Regions from separate parts of the Pseudarthrobacter kochi genome, predicted to be linked through region 3. Evidence: riboswitches for the same ligand, from Rfam matches in the RefSeq annotation. Region 3 holds a riboswitch; each other region holds the start of a gene.
What was found. Region 3 has a riboswitch for S-adenosylmethionine ahead of ACZY0Y_RS12730 (DUF1737 domain-containing protein). Riboswitches for the same ligand answer to the same signal wherever they lie in the genome.
Positions count from the first base shown of each region.

Region 1: linked by a shared signal. The riboswitch ahead of ACZY0Y_RS12970 (aminotransferase class V-fold PLP-dependent enzyme) and the one ahead of ACZY0Y_RS12730 (DUF1737 domain-containing protein) in region 3 are both predicted to bind S-adenosylmethionine.
Region 2: linked by a shared signal. The riboswitch ahead of ACZY0Y_RS03145 (bifunctional o-acetylhomoserine/o-acetylserine sulfhydrylase) and the one ahead of ACZY0Y_RS12730 (DUF1737 domain-containing protein) in region 3 are both predicted to bind S-adenosylmethionine.

Region 1 is NZ_JBVAYV010000025.1:29,734-35,839, forward strand. Features, by position in the region: gene ACZY0Y_RS12955 (metal-dependent transcriptional regulator) at 1-395, opposite strand, end outside; gene ACZY0Y_RS12960 (Nramp family divalent metal transporter) at 412-1,695, opposite strand; gene ACZY0Y_RS12965 (class I SAM-dependent methyltransferase) at 1,865-2,623, opposite strand; gene ACZY0Y_RS12970 (aminotransferase class V-fold PLP-dependent enzyme) at 2,757-4,223, opposite strand; SAM riboswitch class IV at 4,258-4,371, opposite strand; gene hisN (histidinol-phosphatase) at 4,478-5,290, opposite strand; gene rsgA (ribosome small subunit-dependent GTPase A) at 5,346-6,106, opposite strand, start outside.
Region 2 is NZ_JBVAYV010000003.1:201,491-207,596, forward strand. Features, by position in the region: gene ACZY0Y_RS03130 (LysR family transcriptional regulator) at 1-408, shown strand, start outside; gene ACZY0Y_RS03135 (MFS transporter) at 615-1,997, opposite strand; gene metX (homoserine O-acetyltransferase MetX) at 2,178-3,377, opposite strand; SAM riboswitch class IV at 3,388-3,503, opposite strand; gene ACZY0Y_RS03145 (bifunctional o-acetylhomoserine/o-acetylserine sulfhydrylase) at 3,641-4,957, opposite strand; SAM riboswitch class IV at 5,022-5,137, opposite strand; gene ACZY0Y_RS03150 (VOC family protein) at 5,342-5,980, shown strand.
Region 3 is NZ_JBVAYV010000024.1:45,584-51,689, reverse strand. Features, by position in the region: gene ACZY0Y_RS12740 (aminodeoxychorismate lyase) at 1-352, shown strand, start outside; gene ACZY0Y_RS12735 (ATP-grasp domain-containing protein) at 383-1,327, opposite strand; SAM riboswitch class IV at 1,630-1,744, shown strand; gene ACZY0Y_RS12730 (DUF1737 domain-containing protein) at 1,760-2,068, shown strand; gene ACZY0Y_RS12725 (rhodanese-like domain-containing protein) at 2,065-2,496, shown strand; gene ACZY0Y_RS12720 (O-succinylhomoserine sulfhydrylase) at 2,497-3,705, shown strand; gene ACZY0Y_RS12715 (glutamate--cysteine ligase) at 3,726-4,916, opposite strand; gene ACZY0Y_RS12710 (UDP-N-acetylglucosamine 1-carboxyvinyltransferase) at 4,985-6,106, opposite strand, start outside.

The sequences.
Region 1 (6,106 bases), on a different contig from region 3:
CCGTGCGGGTCCCGCACCGGGTTCCCAAGCTTGGCGGCCATCCGTTCGATGAAGGTGTCAGAAACCGCGTGTTCCAGGAGCTCGGCTTCGTCGTGGACCTCGTCCCAGCGGTAGCCGAGCTCCCGGACCAGGAACGTTTCAATAAGCCGGTGCCGCCTGACCATGGACAACGCCAGCCGGACACCGTCGGCCGTGAGGGTGATGGCGCTGTAGGGCTGGTGGTCCACCAGGCCCTGGTCCTTGAGCTTGCGGACCATTTCGGAGACCGAGGAGTTGGCCACGCCGAGGCGCTGGGCCAGTTGCGTGGAGGTGATGGGCTTGTCCTGCCACTCCGTGAAGGAGTAGATGACCTTGACGTAGTCCTCGATCGAGGAGGAGGGCAGACTGGTCTTCACAGCCTCCAGCCTACCGTCAGGCGGCGCCGGAGAACGTCAGCCACAGCAGGACGAGATTGAGCGCCACGACCAGGATCACGCTGATGACGGCGGCAATCCGCAGTGCCATCCCATCGGCGAAGCGGCCCATCAGGGCCTTGTTGCTGGTCAGGACAACCAGCGGGACAAGCACGAAGGGGATACCGAAGCTCAGGACAACCTGGCTGAGGACCAGGCCCCAGGTGGGATCGAAACCGATGCTCAACAGCACAACGGCCGGGATCAGGGTGACCACGCGGCGCGTCATCAGCGGGATCCGGATTTTGAGCAGCCCCTGCATGATGGATCCCCCGGCATAGCAGCCCACGGACGTCGAGGCCAGGCCGGAGGCGAGCAGGCCGACGGCGAAGATGACACCGATGACCGGACCCAGATTGGTGGTGATCGCGGCATGGGCGCCTTCGATGGTGTCCGTTCCCTCCTCACCGCCCAGGGTCGATGCGGCCAGCAGCAGCATCCCGATGTTCACGATGCCGGCGATGGCCAGGGCCGCCACGACGTCCCAGCGGGTTGCCTTGACGAGGCGGGCGAGGGCCTGCGGGGGGACATGCAGGTGCGGGTTCGGACGGTGCCGGTCCCGGGACAGGGCCGAGTGGACGTAGATGGCGTGCGGCATCACCGTGGCGCCGAGCATGCTGGCAGCCAGCAGCACCGTGTCCGGACCCTGGAAGCCTGGGATCAGTCCGGCGGCGACGCCCGCAGGGTCCGGCGGACTGATGAAGAGGCCGGCCAGGAATCCGATCGTGATGATGCCCAGCAGGAACATGATGATGAATTCGAAGGACCGCTGCTTGTTCCGGGCCTGTACGGCGAGCAGGGCCATGGAGACGCCGCCGACGATCACTGCGCCGAGGGGCAGGGGCAACCCGAAGAGCAGGTAGAGCGCGATCGCGCCGCCCACCACCTCGGCAAGGTCGGTGGCAGCGGCCACGATCTCGGCCTGGACCCAGAACGCGCGGCGCCAGAACGGCTTGAGCCGCTCGCCGAGAATCTCGGGCAGGCTCTTCCCGGTGACGATCCCGAGTTTGGCTGACTGGTATTGCACCAGCACAGCCATGATGTTGGCCGCCACGAGGACCCAGACCAGGAGGTAGCCGTACTGGGCGCCGGCCGTGAGGTTGGCCGCAACGTTGCCGGGGTCCACGTAGGCGATCGCGGCGACGAAGGCCGGGCCCAGCAGGCCGATGATGGCGCGGCGGCCCGGTTTCGGCCGGCGGGGCGCCGCCGGCGCCGCAGATTCGGGTCCTGTCACTTCCAGCACGGTGGGCTCCCCTGGTAGGTGCGTCGACGGCGACGCGGCCGGTAGCGGCGGTTCGCACCGGCACCGGAGTTTGCGAGTGCCTACAAATAATTATTAGGCATACCGAAACCATAAGCCAGCGCGCCTGTCCGGGGCAATCCCGGAGGTCGTGCAGTGCCGCCCGTCGGGTTCAGGCCCGGACGGCCCGCCAGCTCTGGGTCAGGTAGGGGAGCGCGATGACGTCTTCCGGGCGGTGGCCCAGATGCTCGTGCAGATACCAGTCGAGGTTGCCCAGCACCTTGGCGCGGGTCGTCTCGCTGGCCGCCAGATAGTAGCTGCGGGACTTCGTCAGCTCCATGATGTCCGCGGTGCGCACCGGATCTTCCCAGCGCGTGAGGTGGCTCTCCAGCCCCGTGAATTCCGGGCCCAGCGGCGGTGTGAAGTGCGGTTTGTGCACATCCCCGGCATGCATAATGCGCGAGAGCCGGTGCACCCAGGGAACGGACGTGTCCAGCTGGTTCCAGATCAGCCCCAGCATCCCGTGCGGGCGGAGGATCCTGGCGATCTCCGTGCTGGCCGGCAGCGGATCGCACCAGTGCCAGGCCTGGGCGACGGTCACGACGTCGAACGCTTCGCCGGGAAGCCCCGTCTGCTCGGCAGTACCCACGACGGCGGTGACGCCCGGAAGCGTCCGGCGCAGCTGCCCGAGCATGTCGGCGGACGGGTCCACCGCCACCGTGTGCAGGCCGCGCCCGGCCAGCAGGGCAGTGAACTTCCCGGTGCCGGCGCCGAGGTCCGCGGCGTCCCGGGCACCGGCCGGGATCAGCCAGTCGGCCGAATCCCCGGGGTACCCGGGGCGGACGCGGTCGTAGTGCTCCCCGCCGTCCTGGAAGCTCTGGCCCAGCTCCTGGCGCCGCTCCTGATCCAGCTTGGGGCCGCCTCCCAACAAGGGGCCCCCGTGCAGCTTGGGTCCGCCGCTTGCCACGTGCGATCTCCTTCGGCAGGTCCGGATGGATACCCATCGAATTTACCGCACGCGGCAGGGCCGTGTTTTCACAGGGCTGGCGGATCCGCGCTGTCAGTCAGTCCCGGGTGCAGGGGGCCGCGCCGGCGGTTCCGGGCGTGTTGGGGGCCCAGTGCGGGTAGCTGCGGGTGTCGTTGGCGGGCACCCAGCGGCCGGCGTCGACGACGTAGTCCCAGCCGAGGCCGTTCCGGCGCAGCTCCTGGAGTGCTGCCAGCAGCCGCTCGGCGTCCTCCAGCCGGGATCCCAGGCCGAAGCTTGCCCGCAGCGAACCCGAGGGCATGCCGAGCCGCCGGAGCAGGGGGTGCGCGCAGAAGCGGCCGTCGCGCAGCCCGATGCCGTGTTCGGCCGACAGGTACGCCGCCACCAGGCCCGCGTCGTAGCCTTCCACCGAGAAGTTGACGACGCCGATCGTGCCGGTGCCTGCGACGGCTCCGGATCCTGCGTCGAAGGACGCATCGAAGGAAGCACTGTCCGGGAAGATCTGGTGGACGCTTACGCCGTCGATCCCGGCGAGGCCCTCGACGAGGAATGACCGGATGGCGTTTTCGTGCGCGTGCCACTGCTCCACATCCAGATCGGCGATGACCTGGGTGGCCCGGGCGAGGGTGGCGGCGCCGAGGACGTTGGGGGAGCCGCCTTCATGCCGGGCCGGACCGGTGGTCCAGCTGACAGCGTCGATCCGGGCGTCCTGCACGGCTCCGCCGCCGGCCAGGTGCGGGGTGCCGGCGTCGAGCCAGTCGGGACGGCCGATCAGCACCCCGGCGCCGAACGGCGCGTAAAGCTTGTGCCCGGAGAAGGCGAGGTAGTCGACGTCGTCGGCGGCGATGTCGATCCGCCGGTGCGGCGCCAGCTGGGCGGCGTCGACGACGATCCGGGCGCCGTAGTCGTGCGCGAGGGCGGCGAGGGCCCGGATCGGCAGGATCTCGCCGGTGACGTTGGAGGCGCCGGTGACGGCGAGGAGGCTGACGCCGCCGTGGGCGAGTTCCCCGCGGAGCAGTTCCAGGGTGGCGGCGAGGGTCGGCGCGGCGATGACGCTGCGGTGGGGCACCCGCTGCCACGGCAGCAGGTTGGCGTGGTGCTCGATGTCGAGGTAGAGCACCTCGCCGGTGTGCACGCCGTCGACGGCGGGCAGGCAGCCTGCCAGCAGGTTAAGGGAGTCGGTGGTGTTCCGGGTGAAGATCACCGAATCGTCCGGCCGGCCGCCGACGAAGTCGCGGACAATGGTCCGGGCATTCTCGTAGACCGATGTGCTGATCTGGGAGGCGTAGCCGGCACCGCGGTGGACGCTGGCGTAGTACGGCAGGATCTCGTTGAGGTAGGCCGAGACCACGGACAGGGCAGGGGCCGAGGCGCCATAATCCAGATTGGCGTAGCGGACGTGCCCGCCCTGGATGAGGGGAGCCTGGATCTCCGCTCCGGTCACCGCGGACAGCGGCCGGCGGGCGGCGGCGAACCGCGCCTCGGGACGGGTCCGGCCGGCGCCGGACTGGAGTTCGGGGGTGGCAGGAATCGTGGCAGTCGTCATGGGACCTCGCTCGAAAAGGACCCCACGTACCGGGGATCCGCGCTTGCCGGGTCCGTTCCGGACCGGCCAGGTCGTCACCCGGGGCACCCCACCGCGAATGGAGGGTTGCCGGCCAGCAAACCGGGGTTTCGCGCTGGCACTCGTGACCTGTTTCGAGCGTAGGCCATGCCTGCTGCCGCGGAAAAGGCAGGGCAGGAATGTGAAGTGTTTTGTTACGGGACGCGTCCGGACCTGCAGGACGACGCCGGAATTCCCTACAGGAGGTCGTCGAGCCCCGGGTTGAGGCGTTTGAGGACCTCCGAGTGCAGGATGGAGTTGGTGGCGAGGGCGTTGCCGCCGAACGGGCCGTCTGCTCCTTCGAGGGAGGTGAAGCGTCCGCCCGCCTCCGTGACGATCGGGACCAGCGCGGCCATGTCGTAGAGGTTCAGTTCGGGCTCGCAGGCGATGTCGACGGCGCCTTCGGCCACAAGGCAGTAGGACCAGAAGTCGCCGTAGGCGCGGGTGCGCCAGACTTCCTCGGTGAGGCCGAGGAACTCATCGAGGTTGCCGCGCTGCTTCCAGCCGCCCAGGCTGGAGTAGGACAGCGAGGCGTCCGAGAGTTTGGAGACGTTGGAGACTTTCAGCCGGGTGGCGGCCGCCAGCGACCGGCCCATGTACGCACCGGCGCCCTTGGCGGCCCACCAGCGTTTGCCCAGTGCCGGGGCGCTCACGACGCCGACGACCGGCTCGCCCTCGTCAACAAGGGCGATCAGCGTGGCCCAGACGGGGACGCCGCGGACGAAGTTCTTGGTCCCGTCAATCGGGTCGATGATCCAGCGGCGGGAGCCGTGGCCGGAGCTGCCGAACTCCTCGCCGAGCACGGCGTCGCGCGGCCGGGACCGGGACAGCTGGCCGCGGATGGCTTCCTCGGCCGACTTGTCGGCGTCGGTCACCGGTGTCAGGTCCGGCTTCGTCTCAATCCGAAGATCGAGCGCCTTGAAGCGGCTCATGGTCTGGGAATCTACGGAATCTGCCAGTACATGGGCAAGGCGCAGGTCATCGTTGTAGCTCGAAGCGGGTTGACTCATGGTTCCAAACTACCGCCAAAGCGGGCGGGGGCGCGGTAGGCTGCGCCGCAGCCCGCTAGGAGACGGTGCCCAGTTCCTTGACGTCCTGGGCTTCCATGCGGGGATCTGTTCCGAGCAGGCGGCGGAGTGAGGCGAGCCGGGCCGGGCCGGATTCGCCCGCATGGCCGGCGGCCACCCAGGCGTCCACGCCGCAGTTGACGGCGCTGGAATCGTGCTTGCAGCCCCGCTCGCAGTCGTCGGTGCCGGGCTCAAGATCGGGGAAGGACCGCAGGATCCGGTCCGGGTCCACATGGGCCAGGCCGAAGGAGCGGATGCCCGGGGTGTCGATGATCCAGCTGCCTGCCGGTGCATCGTTGACCTTGAGGGCCAGCGCGGAGGAGGAGGTGTGGCGGCCGCGCCCGGTCACGGCGTTGACGCCGCCGGTGGCGCGCTCGGCGCCGGTGAGGGCGTTGACCATGGTGGACTTGCCGACGCCGGAGTGGCCCAGCATGACGGTGACCTTCCCGTCGAGATGGGCGCGAAGCTGGGAGACGGCGTCCTTGTCCAGCCGGGCCGAAAGCCCGTCGTCCGAGCGGGCATCGATGCCGGACGCCGCGGAGTCCGCCGTTTTGGAGATGATGACCGGGAAGTCAAGGTGCTGGTAGTTGGCAAGGAGTTCCGCGGGATCCTTGACGTCGGCCTTGGTGACGAGCAGCAGCGGCTCGATGTCGGCGTCGTACGCGGCCACGAGGGCGCGGTCGATGAACCCGGTCCGGGGCTCAGGATTCGCGGCCGCCACCACGATCACCAGCGTATCGGCATTGGCGACGACGGCGC
Region 2 (6,106 bases), on a different contig from region 3:
TTCCTCCGGCTCTATGCCAGCCCGCAGTACGCCCGGGAACATGGCCTGCCGGTAACGCTTGACGACGTCCGGCAGCACGGTTTTGTCTCCTACGTCGAGTCGGCCCTGCAGGTGGCCGAGCTCGGCCACCGTTCCACGCAGCTTCCCGTCCCGCGCTCCAGCTTCCAGGCCACCAGCATCTTTGCCCAGCTGGAGGCGGTGCGCCGGGGCGCCGGGATCGGCCTGCTGCCCAACTTCCTGGCGGTCGGCGACCCCAGCTTCCTGCCTGTTTTGCCGGACGACTTCCAGCGGCAGCTTCCGATCTGGGCGGTGGCCCGTTCGGAATCGTTGCGCTCGGCCCCGGTGCAGGCGGTGCTTGAAGCGGTCCGGACCGAGATCTCCGACCGCCAGGCGGTCCTGGCAGGCTGAACGAGCTGCAGCGAGAAGCGGTCCGGGGGCACTTTGACACGGACACGCCGCGGACAGTGGACCCAAGGGCCGGAATCGTGCTCAAAGGCGCCCCGGACGGCGAACGGGCACACATCAGGGCGCCACCTGAACCCAAAACGAACGGCCCGGGCCGCCCGCATTGCGGGGACCCGGGCCGTTCTTTTTTGGCTGTTACTTCATGCCTGCTACTTCTTGCCTGCGGCGAGCAGGTCTGCAGTGCCCTGGGCATCGGCGGCGTCGACGTCGTGCAGTGATACTCCGCGGGTTTCCTTGAGGAAGTACACCGCCACCATGGTGACCAGGCAGGCGCCGAGCAGGTAGATGGCCACCGGGACGGAGGACTTGAACTGGCTCAGCAGGGCGACGGCGATGATCGGGGCCATCGAACCGGCCACGATCGAGGTGACCTGGTAGCCCAGCGAGACGCCGGAGTAGCGCATCCGGGTCGGGAACATCTCGGCCATGATGGCCGGCTGGCCGGCGTACATAAGCGAGTGGAACAGCAGACCGATGGTGATCGCCGCGAGGATGACGAGGTCGTTCTTGGTGTCCATCATCGGGAAGGCGAAGAAGCCCCAGGTGCCGCCAAGGACAGCACCGGCCATGTAGACCGGCTTGCGGCCGAGGTTGTCGGAGAGCTTGCCGACCATGGGGATCACGGCGAAGTGGATTGCGTGCGCCACCAGCAGCAGGAGGAGGATGCGGGCGGTGTCCGTCTGCACGATGACCTTCAGGTACGTGATGGAGAACGTGACCACGAGGTAGTAGAGGATGTTCTCCGCGAAGCGCAGGCCCATCGCGGTGAAGACGCCACGCGGGTAGCGGCGGAACACTTCGCCGACGCCGTAGCCCTTCTTCTCGACGGTGACTTCCTTCTGGGCCTCCAGGAAGATGGGGGCGTCCGTGACCTTGGTCCGGATGTAGTAGCCCACCAGCACGATCACAGCGGAGAGCCAGAAGGCCACGCGCCAGCCCCAGCTGAGGAAGTCGGCGGAGGACAGCACAGAGGACAAGGTGAACAGCACGGCCGTGGCCAGCAGGTTGCCCAGCGGGACGGCCGACTGCGGCCACGCAGACCAGAAACCGCGGGACTTGCTCGGGCTGTGCTCGGCCACGAGGAGGACAGCGCCGCCCCATTCACCGCCGACGGCGAAGCCCTGGGCGAAGCGCAGGAACACGAGGAGGGCCGGAGCCCAGTAGCCGATCTGCTGGAAGGTCGGCAGGCAGCCCATCAGGAAGGTGGAGACGCCGACCAGGATGATGCTGAGCTGGAGGAGCTGCTTGCGGCCGAACTTGTCGCCGAAGTGTCCGAAGACGATGCCGCCGATGGGGCGGGCGACGAAGCCGACAGCGTAGGTGAGGAAGGCTGCAATGATGCCGTCCAGTTCCGTGCCGGAGTTGGGGAAGAACGTCTTGCCGAAGACAAGGGTGGCCGCGGAGGCGTAGAGGAAGAACTCGTACCACTCGACGACGGTTCCGGCCATGGAGGCCGTTACTACTTTTTTGAGGCCGGACGTCTTGACGTCGGTCTCTTCTGCGCGCCTTGCGGCCGCGTTTTCCGTGCTCATTTCGACTCCTTTGGCGTCGTCGTCGACGCCTCGTGGACCATTGGGAGGAGGGCGCTTGTGATGTGAGACACGCGGCGCCATTCCCCACGAGTATGGTCGCTTCCGGCCCGGGCCTCAACGGCCATTAGTGCAGAGCGCATCTGCAAAAATGCACACCGGACGCGGTTTTTAGTCGAAGGACTAGCCGAAGAAGTACTGTCGGAGCTGGTCGTTGAGCTGGCCGATCTCAGTGAGGAAGCCGTCGTGTCCGATCGGTGCCTCGATGGTGTGCACGGTAACGTCGCCCGGCAGGGCGTCGGCGAGCGCCTGGGACTGGGCCGGGAAGTACAGCCGGTCCGAGTCGACGGCCGCCACCAGGAACTCCGCGGTGGCGGGTGCCAGTGCTTCCGTGAGGGCGCCGCGGCCCCGGCTGATGTCATGGCTCATGAGTGCCTCGGTGATGGCAATGTAGCTGTTCGCATCGAAGCGGCGGACCAGTTTGTTGCCCTGGTGGTCGAGGTAGCTCTCCACCTGGTAGCGCCCCCGCCCGGCGAGGGATCCGGCTTCCAGCGGAGCCTCCGCGTCCTGGGCGTTCCGGCCGAAGCGTCCATCCAGCTCCGCGGCCGAGCGGTAGGTGATGTGCGCGATCCGCCGGGCCAGCGCCAGGCCCGCTTCCGGTTCGGGCCCGCCGTAGTAGTCCCCGCCGTTGAAGTTGGGGTCCTGCCGGATGGCGAGCGTCTGCGCCTGGGCGAAGGCAATCTGTTCTGCGGTGCTGCTGGCCCCGACCGAAATGACGCCGCAGCGCTGGACCCGTTCCGGGTGACTGACGGCCCACTCCAGGGCACGCGCCCCACCCAGGGAGCCGCCCAGCACGGCGTACCAGCTCCGGATGCCCAGGGCGTCCGCCAGCCTGGCCTCGGCCTCGGTGGTGTCCCGCAGCGTCACGAGCGGGAACCGCGAGCCCCACGGCTTCCCGTCGGGCGCCGCCGACGAGGGCCCGGTGGAGCCGTAGCAGCCGCCGAGGATGTTGATGGAGACAACGAAGTACTTGTCCGTGTCCACGGGGGCGCCGGGGCCGGCGAGCTGCTCCCACCAGCCCGGTTCCTCGCTGGCGCCCCGCGTGACGTGGGTGTCACCCGTCAGCGCGTGCTCGATCAGCACGGCATTGGAGCGTTCCGGGTTCAGGGTCCCCCACGTCTCGTAGCCGAGGGTGACGTCCGGCAGCCGGGCGCCGGATTCGAGCTCCAGATCCCCGATCCGGAGGTACTGGACCGTTCCGTCGAGGACTGCGTCAGCAACGGGCGCGCCAGCAACAGACGTGTCAGGGACACTGCGACCCGGGACCGGGGATTGGGGGGCCTTGCTTACAGGTGCACCCTGGCGGGTGGCGGCAATGCTCATGTGGGACCTCACTTCGCGCTTGCCCGCCGTCAGCTGACCGGCGGGCCAAGTCTTCACCCGGGGCACCCCGCCGCAAAAGGAGGGTTGCCGGCCAGCAAGCCGGGGCTGTCGCTGGCACTCATGACCTCCACTGAGTCTACGAAATGCGGCGGCCCGGTGGCGAAGATTGTGACGCCCGTATGACTCCCGGCGTCGTCACCTGCGAGAACCCGGAGCCCCGGCGCCCGCGCCACACGGCAGGGACGCCCGGGCCCTGGCGGTGATCAGGCGGTCTTGGCTGCGCGGAATCCGGCGTCCAGGTCGGCGAGGATGTCGTCGATGTGCTCCAGGCCCACGGAGAGCCGCACGAGGCCGGGGTTCACGCCGGCAACCGTCTGCTGTTCCGGCGAGAGCTGGCTGTGGGTGGTCGACGCCGGGTGGATGACCAGCGAGCGCACGTCCCCGATGTTGGCCACGTGTGAGTGCAGTTCGAGGGCGTCCACAAAGCGTTTGCCGGCCTCCGCTCCCCCGGCGAGGTTGAAGGAAACGACGGCGCCGGTCCCCTTCGGACCGTACTTGCGGCCGCGCTCGTACCAGGGGCTGGAGGGCAGCCCGGCGTAGGCGACGGATTCGACGTCGTCCCTGGCCTCGAGCCATTCGGCCACCTTGACGGCGTTGGCGACGTGCCGCTCCATGCGCAGGCTCAGGGTCTCGATGCCCTGGGCGATGAGGAAGGCGTTGAACGGGGACACCGCCGAACCGAGGTCGCGCAGCAGCTGGACCCGCGCCTTGAGGATGTAGGACAGGTTGGCGCCGAGGGCACCGTCCGCACCCAGGTCCCGGGCGTAGACCAGTCCGTTGTACGTGGGGTCCGGTGTGTTGAAGCCGGGGAAGCGCTCCGGGTCCTTGCCGAAGTCGAAGTTGCCGGAATCCACGATCACGCCGGCGATGGCCGTGCCATGTCCGCCGAGGTACTTGGTCGCGGAGTGCACCACGATGTCTGCGCCCCACTCGATCGGGCGGATGAGGAACGGTGTGGAGAGGGTGTTGTCCACGATCAGCGGCACGCCTGCCTCGTGGGCCACCTGCGAGATGCCCTCGATGTCCAGCACGTCCTGGCGGGGGTTGGAGACGACTTCGCCAAAGAACAGTTTGGTATTGGGCTGAACGGCATCCCGCCACTGCGCCAGGTTGTCCGGGTCCGGCACGAAGGTCACGGAGATGCCGAACTTCTTCAGCGTGTGCGCCAGCAGGTTGTAGGTGCCGCCGTACAGGCTGGGGCTGGCCACCACATGGTCGCCAGCCTCCGCGACGTTCAGGATCGCTAAGGTCTCCGCGGCCTGTCCGGAGCTCAGCAGCAGCGCCGCCAGTCCGCCTTCCAGGCTGGCCACCCGCTGCTCCACAGCGTCCTGGGTGGGGTTGCCGATCCGGGTGTAGATGGGAGCCCGTTCGGCCAGGGCGAAGCGGTTGGCGGCGCTTTCGGCGCTGGGGAAGACGAACGACGTCGTCTGGTAGATCGGCAGCGACCGGGCACCGGTGGCGCTGTCCGGCTCCTGGCCGGCGTGGATCTGACGGGTTTCGAAGGACCAGGCACTGGACATCGGGACACTCCTTAGGGGACCGGGCACAGGAAGCACCAGAGCCCCTGGGCCCGGGTCAACACTGGCGCCGCGCTTGCCCTCCGGCGGGTGCCGGACGGCCAGGTCTTCACCCGGGGCACCCCACCGCGAAACGAGGGTTGCCGGCCAGCAAGCCGGGGCTGTGCGCTGGCACTCATGACCTGACCCCAGTCTAGGAAGCGGTTCCGGGCTGTGGATAGCTTTGTGACGAACATGAAGTTGCCCGGCCGGCGTACCCGGCCACGGCCTTCAGATCCCGGCGTTGACGCGGAGAAATGCCGGGCCGGACAGCCCACGGGAGGACATCCCATCACGGTTAGGAGATCCTAAGCTGAGAGCCGCATCACAAAGTGCCAAGATGAGGGCATGCGCATGGATCACGTCTCTTACGCCTGTGAACAAGATGGCCTCGCTGCCACCACCGAACGAATTGCGTCTGCCCTCGGCGTGGAAGCCGTGAAGGGCGGAGTACACCCCCGATTCGGGACCCGCAACATGATTATCCCGCTCGCGGGACACAAATACGTTGAAGTCGTGGAGGTCCTGAACCACCCGGCCTCCGACAAGGCCCCCTTCGGCCAGGCCGTCCGTGCCCGCTCCGAAGCAGGCGGCGGCTGGATGGGCTGGTGCGTCGAAGTTGACGACCTCGCCCCGTTCGAGGAGCGGCTGGGACGGGCTGCCGTCAACGGCAACCGCAAGTTCCCGGACGGCCGCGAACTGGTCTGGAAGCAGATCGGCATCCTCGGACTCATCGCCGATCCCCAGGTCCCCTACATGCTCAAGTGGGAGGGCGATCCGGAACTCCACCCGTCCAAGGCCTACGAGAGCAACGTCAAGATGTCCGCGCTCACGATCGTCGGCTCGGCGGAGCGCGTCACCGAATGGCTCGGTGTTCCGGTGGAGAAGCCGCTGGAGGACGTGGCCGTGAACTGGCTCGCTCCCCGCGGGACACCCGGCATCCTCTCCGTCACCTTCGAGACAGCTTCCGGAGCCGTCACCATCTGAGTTCCTTACCGCCCCACACTTCGGCCGCCATCAGCGGGTGCCAATGACGTCACCCACCGATGGCGGCCGAAATCTTTTAACACCCAACGCGGGGTCCATTAGCGGTCTGCTGTAGGGTTCGGAGAG
Region 3 (6,106 bases):
GGTCCTGGAAGGTCCGACGTCGACCGTCCTGCTCGCGCACCTGGAAACCGCCGACGACGGGGCCGGCGGGGTCCGCACCGTCCGGCGGCTCATCACGCCCCAGCTCGACAGCGGGATCCTGCCGGGCACCTCACAGGGGGCCCTTTTCACGGCGGCGAAGGCGGCCGGCTGGGAGCTGGGCTACGGCCCGCTGGAGCCCCGCGACCTGTACGACGCCGACGCCGTGTGGCTGATCTCCAGCATCCGGCTGCTGGCGCCCGTCAACCACATCGACGGCAAGGAAATCGGCACGCCGGAGCTGCGCCGGCAGCTCACCGCGGAGCTTAACGCGCTCTACGCCACCATCGAGTAGGCTCCGCCGCAACAGACAGGCAACGCGGGGTCAGACCAGGGCACCGGCGTACGCGCGGGCGGCACCCCTGAAGGACGCCGGGTTGAAGGACGGCAGCGCGAAGGACGCCAGCACCGCGTCGAGCAGTTCCGGGGCACGCCAGCTGTTCGCGCCGAAACGGGCGTTCATGTCGAGGACGACCGGGGTCCCGTCCGCGCGGCGGCGGACATCGACGTCGACCGGCCCTGTCAGACCCAGCGAGCGCACGGCCGCCATGGCCACGTTGCCCACGTCCATGTCTTTGTCCACCTCCACACGCCGGGTCGCCACTGCCTTGCCAACCGCGCCGCGGTCCAGTTCGATCTTTTCCACGACGACGACGAACGGCGCGCTTCCGTTGTGCGCCGGGGTACCGAAGACCATGGGTCGGTACCCCGGACCGGGGATGAACTCCTGGACCATCTGGCCGTCCGGCAGCCGGTGCCAGTCCACGTCCCCGCTTCCGTCGATGACCACGGCGGCGTGCGCCCCGCAGGAGAGTCGGGGCCGGACGACGACGGGGCCTCCCAGCGCCGCCATCGCGGCGTCCGCGTCGGCGAAGTCACTGGGAACGCCGAAGCGGGGAACGGGTATCCCTGAGGACTGCAGCTGCCAGGCGGTGAAGAGCTTGTCATGGGCGACGGACACCGGCCCGGGATCGCCGATGATGACGCGTACGTCGGCGCCGAATGCGGCCCGGTACGCCGCAAGAAGCGGAAGTTCCGAGCTCACGGTTGGGATGACCACGTTGATTCCCTCCCGGGTGACGAGGCGGCGGAGCGCCGAGACCATCTCCGGGTCGCTTGCCGGCGGTACCGGCACCACGGTGATGCCGGCCTTGGGCGGAAGCTCACGGATATCAGTGCCCAGGACGGGGATGCCGCGCGATTTGAGCTGGGCTGCGAGGGCCCGGCCCGCGGAACCGCCGGCGCCGGTGAGCAGGACCCGGGGCTTCATGCCCGCCCCAGGGATCGACCAATGATGGACGGGCGCGGAACGTGGATCGACATCATGTGGAATTGCCCCCCGGCGAGTTCGTGATGCATGAGACCTTCTGGGCACTCTTGGACGTGCCCCTTTAGTAAAGGCGAGGGGTCTCTCGGAAGGCCCGAGTAGCGGGTACTCGTAATTGCGGAGGCCGGAGAGGGCCGCCCGGGCACGGGGTACTCAGGTCTGGCGGCCGGTACCCGGTCCGCCGTTACAAAACATGACGATGGCGGCGACGCGGGCCGGCGTCGCAGGTGCTACGTTTTTGGGTGAGTAATGAGAACCGGTGCCAAGCCCTGACTGGCCGGTCGGCAACCCTCCCTTTCGCGGCGGGGTGCCTCAGGTGAATACTCGGCATATCGACCATTCGAGCTGCAAGCGTGAAAGAGAAGGAGATCCGTCGTGCCTGACGCGTCCGCCCCCGCTGTCCCCACTACAGCACCAGCCCCATCCCCCGCAGTCCCCGGTACCGCCGAGGAGAAACTGGCGTACCGCCTGTTCACCGGCCCCGACGACCGTGCATTCTGCGAGCGCGTCTCGGCCGCCCTCGCCGAGGGCTACGTGCTGCACGGCAGCCCCGCCGCCACCTTCAACGGCGGCAGCGTCATCGTGGCCCAGGCCGTGGTGCTGCCGGCAGCTATCGCCAGCGCCGATGCCGCAGTCGCCAACGCCGTGGACGATCTCGAGTTCGACGGCGAGGGCCACGCGTGAGCTACGCCGGAGACCTCAGCCCGCAGGAGGCCTGGGCCAAGCTCGAGGACGGCGCCATCCTCGTGGACGTCCGCACCGAGGGCGAATGGGCCCACATCGGCATCCCCGACCCCGCGGCCGCGGGCGAACGACGGAACGATCCGCTCTTCATCCAGTGGAATCTGGCCGGCGGGATCCCCAATTCGCAGTTCATCGAACAGCTAAACCTGCAGCTGAAACAACAGGCCCCGGAAGGCCGAGGAACCGAACTGGTCTTCCTGTGCCGTTCGGGCGCCCGGTCCGTCGCCGCGGCACTCGCGGCAACGGAGGCCGGCTTCACCTCCTACAACGTCCTCGAGGGCTTCGAAGGCGAACCGGACCGCCACGGCGAACGCACCGTGAACGGCTGGAAGAACCGCGGCCTGCCCACCAACCTTGGAAAGCACTAAGTGACCTTCAACCCTGACGCCGCCGGCTGGAGCGCCGACACCCAGGCTGTCCGCGGCGGCCTCGACCGCACCGGCTTCCAGGAAACGACCGAGCCGATCTTCCTGAACTCCGGCTTCGTCTACGAATCCGCCGCCGCCGCGGAGCGCGCCTTCACCGGCGAGGACGAACGCTTCGTTTACTCCCGCTACGGCAACCCCTCGGTGGCCACCTTCCAGGAGCGGCTCCGGCTGCTCGAAGGCACCGAGGCCTGCTTTGCCACCGCTTCGGGCATGTCCGCGGTCTTCACCGCGCTCGGCGCCCTGCTGGCCGCCGGCGACCGCATCGTCGCGGCCCGGTCGCTGTTCGGCTCGTGCTTCGTAATCCTCAACGAGATCCTCCCCCGCTGGGGTGTCGAGACGGTTTTCGTGGACGGCCCGGACCTGGAGCAGTGGCGGTCTGCGCTCTCGGAGCCGACGACGGCGGTCTTCTTCGAATCGCCGTCGAACCCGATGCAGGAAATCGTGGACATCGCCGCCGTGAGCGAACTGGCGCACGCCGCCGGCGCGACCGTCGTCGTCGACAACGTCTTTGCCACTCCCCTGCTGCAGCGCTGCGGTGAGCTTGGCGCGGATGTGGTCGTGTATTCGGGGACCAAGCACATCGACGGCCAGGGCAGGGTGCTCGGCGGCGCGATCCTGGGCGCCAAGGAGTTCATCGAGGGACCGGTCAAGCAGCTCATGCGCCACACCGGCCCGGCGCTCTCGGCCTTCAACGCGTGGGTGCTGACCAAGGGGCTGGAGACGATGGCCCTGCGGGTGAACCACTCCTCCTCCTCCGCGCTGCGGCTGGCCGAATGGCTCCAGGAGCAGCCCGCGGTCGGCTGGGTCAAGTACCCGCTGCTGCCGTCCCATCCGCAGTACGAGCTGGCCGCCCGGCAGATGAAGGCCGGCGGCACCGTGCTGACCTTCGAGCTCTCGCCGTCCGCCGGGCGTTCGGCGAAGGAGGCCGCGTTTGCGCTCCTGGACGGGCTCCGGATCATCGACATCTCCAATAACCTGGGCGATTCGAAGTCCCTCATCACCCATCCCGCCACCACAACGCACCGCGCCATGGGGCCGGAGGGCCGGGCGGCGATCGGGCTCAGCGACGGCGTGGTGCGCCTCTCCGTGGGCCTCGAGGACGTCGAGGACCTCGTCCGCGACCTTGGCCAGGCGCTCAAACAGGTCTAGCGCCGTTCCGTTCGCTCGGCTTAGCCCCGGCGGACCCGGCCAAGGGTCGATCCCTCAGCGGCCGGTTCCCCGCCGTCCGCTCCCTGCATGGTCACCTCGACGGCCCGTTCGACGACGGCGGCCAGCCCGCCTGCGTGGAACGGCTCCCGCTGCAGCAGGGAACCGGTGCCCTCGGCCAGGATCCGGCCGATGCCCTGGCGCACCAGGCCAAGCTCGCCCTGCTCCTCCAGCACCGGCGCCACGAAGTCCACCAGGGCCTGGACCACGTCCGCGGCCGGGGCAGGGGTGAAGGTTCCGAAGTCCAGCAGCTGCCCGCGCAGTCCGCAGTTGCTCGCCTGCCACGCGGCCATCCGCAGCAGCAGCGTCGGCACCGGGGCGGGATCGACGCCGTCGTTCCATTCCCGGGACGCCGACTCGACAAGCGCCCGCACCAGGACAGCGATCAGCGCCGCGTCCTCAGCGCGCAGGCAGACATCGGCGACCCGGACCTCCACGGTGGGATGATGCCGGCACAGCCGCGAGTCGAAGTAGACCATGCCCTCGTCCATCAGGACGCCGGTTTCCACCAGCCGGACCACAACCCGGCGGTAGACCGGCAGGCTGCCGAAGATCATCGTGGGCCCGGACCCCGGCCAGCGGTTCCACGCCTGCGTGCGGTAGCTTTCGAACCCTGTCTCCGCACCGTTCCAATAAGGGGAGTTCGCGCTGAGGGCGATCAGCACGGCGAGCTTGTCCCGGATCCGGTCCATCACCGCCACGCCCTCCTCCGGGGACTCCACAAAGGTGTGGACGTGGAGGCCGCAGGTCAGCTGGTTCCGGACCGTGAGCCCGAAGCGCTGCTGCATGGCCATGTAGCGCTGCTTCGGCGTCAGGTGGGTGGCGGAGCCGTGCGGCGACGTGGCGAGGGCCGCGACCCGGCCGCCGTGCTCCCGGGCGGCCTGGTCCGCGCGGGCCCGGCCATGCCTGAGCTGCCGGAGCAGCTCCGGGTACTCCAGGCACGGCCGCGTATGGGTTTCGATTTGTTCGAGCTTGAGCTCGTAGCTGAAGTCGGGGTCCTCGTGGGCCGGCGGCTGCGCCGGGTCGGGCAGGGCGCCCCGTGCGTCCGGGATCGGCGGGACGAGACGGGGCAGCATGGCGTCGGCGAGGGCAAGCAGCATCCCGGTTTCGGGGTCCACTATGAGCAGTTCTTCCTCCACGCCGAAGGTCCGCATGATTCTATTGTGCGGCAGGATCCGCCGAAACGCCCCACCTTAACGCGGGGCCAGGGGATTCAGCGCATTCAGTCCTGGAAGTACTCGATCTTGGCGCCGATGGTGTTGAGCCGCTCGGCCAGGTCCTCGTAGCCGCGCTCGATCACGTAGATATTGCGCAGTTCCGAGACTCCGCGGGCGGCGAGCATCGCCAGCAGCAGGCAGGCCGCGGGCCGGAGGGCAGGCGGGCAGCCAACCTCGGCCGCACGCCATTTGGTGGGTCCGTTGACGTAGATGCGGTGCGGGTCCAGCAGCTGCACCTGGGCGCCGAGCTTGTTCAGTTCGGTCAGGTAGATCGCCCGGTTGTCATACACCCAGTCGTGGATCATCGTCTGGCCCTGGGCATTCGCGGCGATGACCGCGAAGAAGGGCAGGTTGTCGATGTTCAGCCCGGGGAACGGCATGGGGTGGATCTTGTCCTCAGGAGCGCGCAGCTCGGAGGGCCTGGTGGTGACGTCCACCAGCCGCGTGCGCCCATTGCGGGCCAGGTACTCGCCGGACACTTCGAGCTGCTGGCCCATCTGTTCCAGCGTCGCGAGCTCGATTTCCATGAATTCGATCGGGACGCGCCGGATGGTGACTTCCGAGTTCGTGACGATGCCGGCGGTGATCAGGCTCATCGCTTCGATCGGGTCCTCGGAGGGGAAGTACTCGATGTCCGCGTCGACCGAGGGGCGTCCGGTGATCTTCAGCGTGGTGGTCCCCACGCCCTCGATCCCGACGCCGAGCATCTGCAGGTAGAAGCACAGATCCTGCACCATGTAGTTGGGGCTGGCGTTGCGGATGATGGTGGTGCCGCTGCGGTGGGCGGCGGCCATGATCGCGTTTTCGGTCACGGTGTCGCCGCGTTCGCTGAGCACGAAGGAACGGTCGTTCCCGTCCGACGGCGGCGCCTGCACGGCGTAAAAGCCGGACTTGGCATCGACGCTGAGGCCGAACTGGCGCAGTGCCTGCATGTGCGGCTGCACGGTGCGGGTGCCGAGGTCGCAGCCGCCGGCATAGGGCAGCCGGTATTCGCTGGATTCGTCCAGGAGCGGTCCCAGCAGCATGATGACGCTGCGGGTCCGGCGGGCGGCCTCGACGTCCATGGAGCCGAGGTCCAGCACGGCGGGGCGGCGGATCTGCAGGTCGTTGGCGTTCAGCCAGGTGCA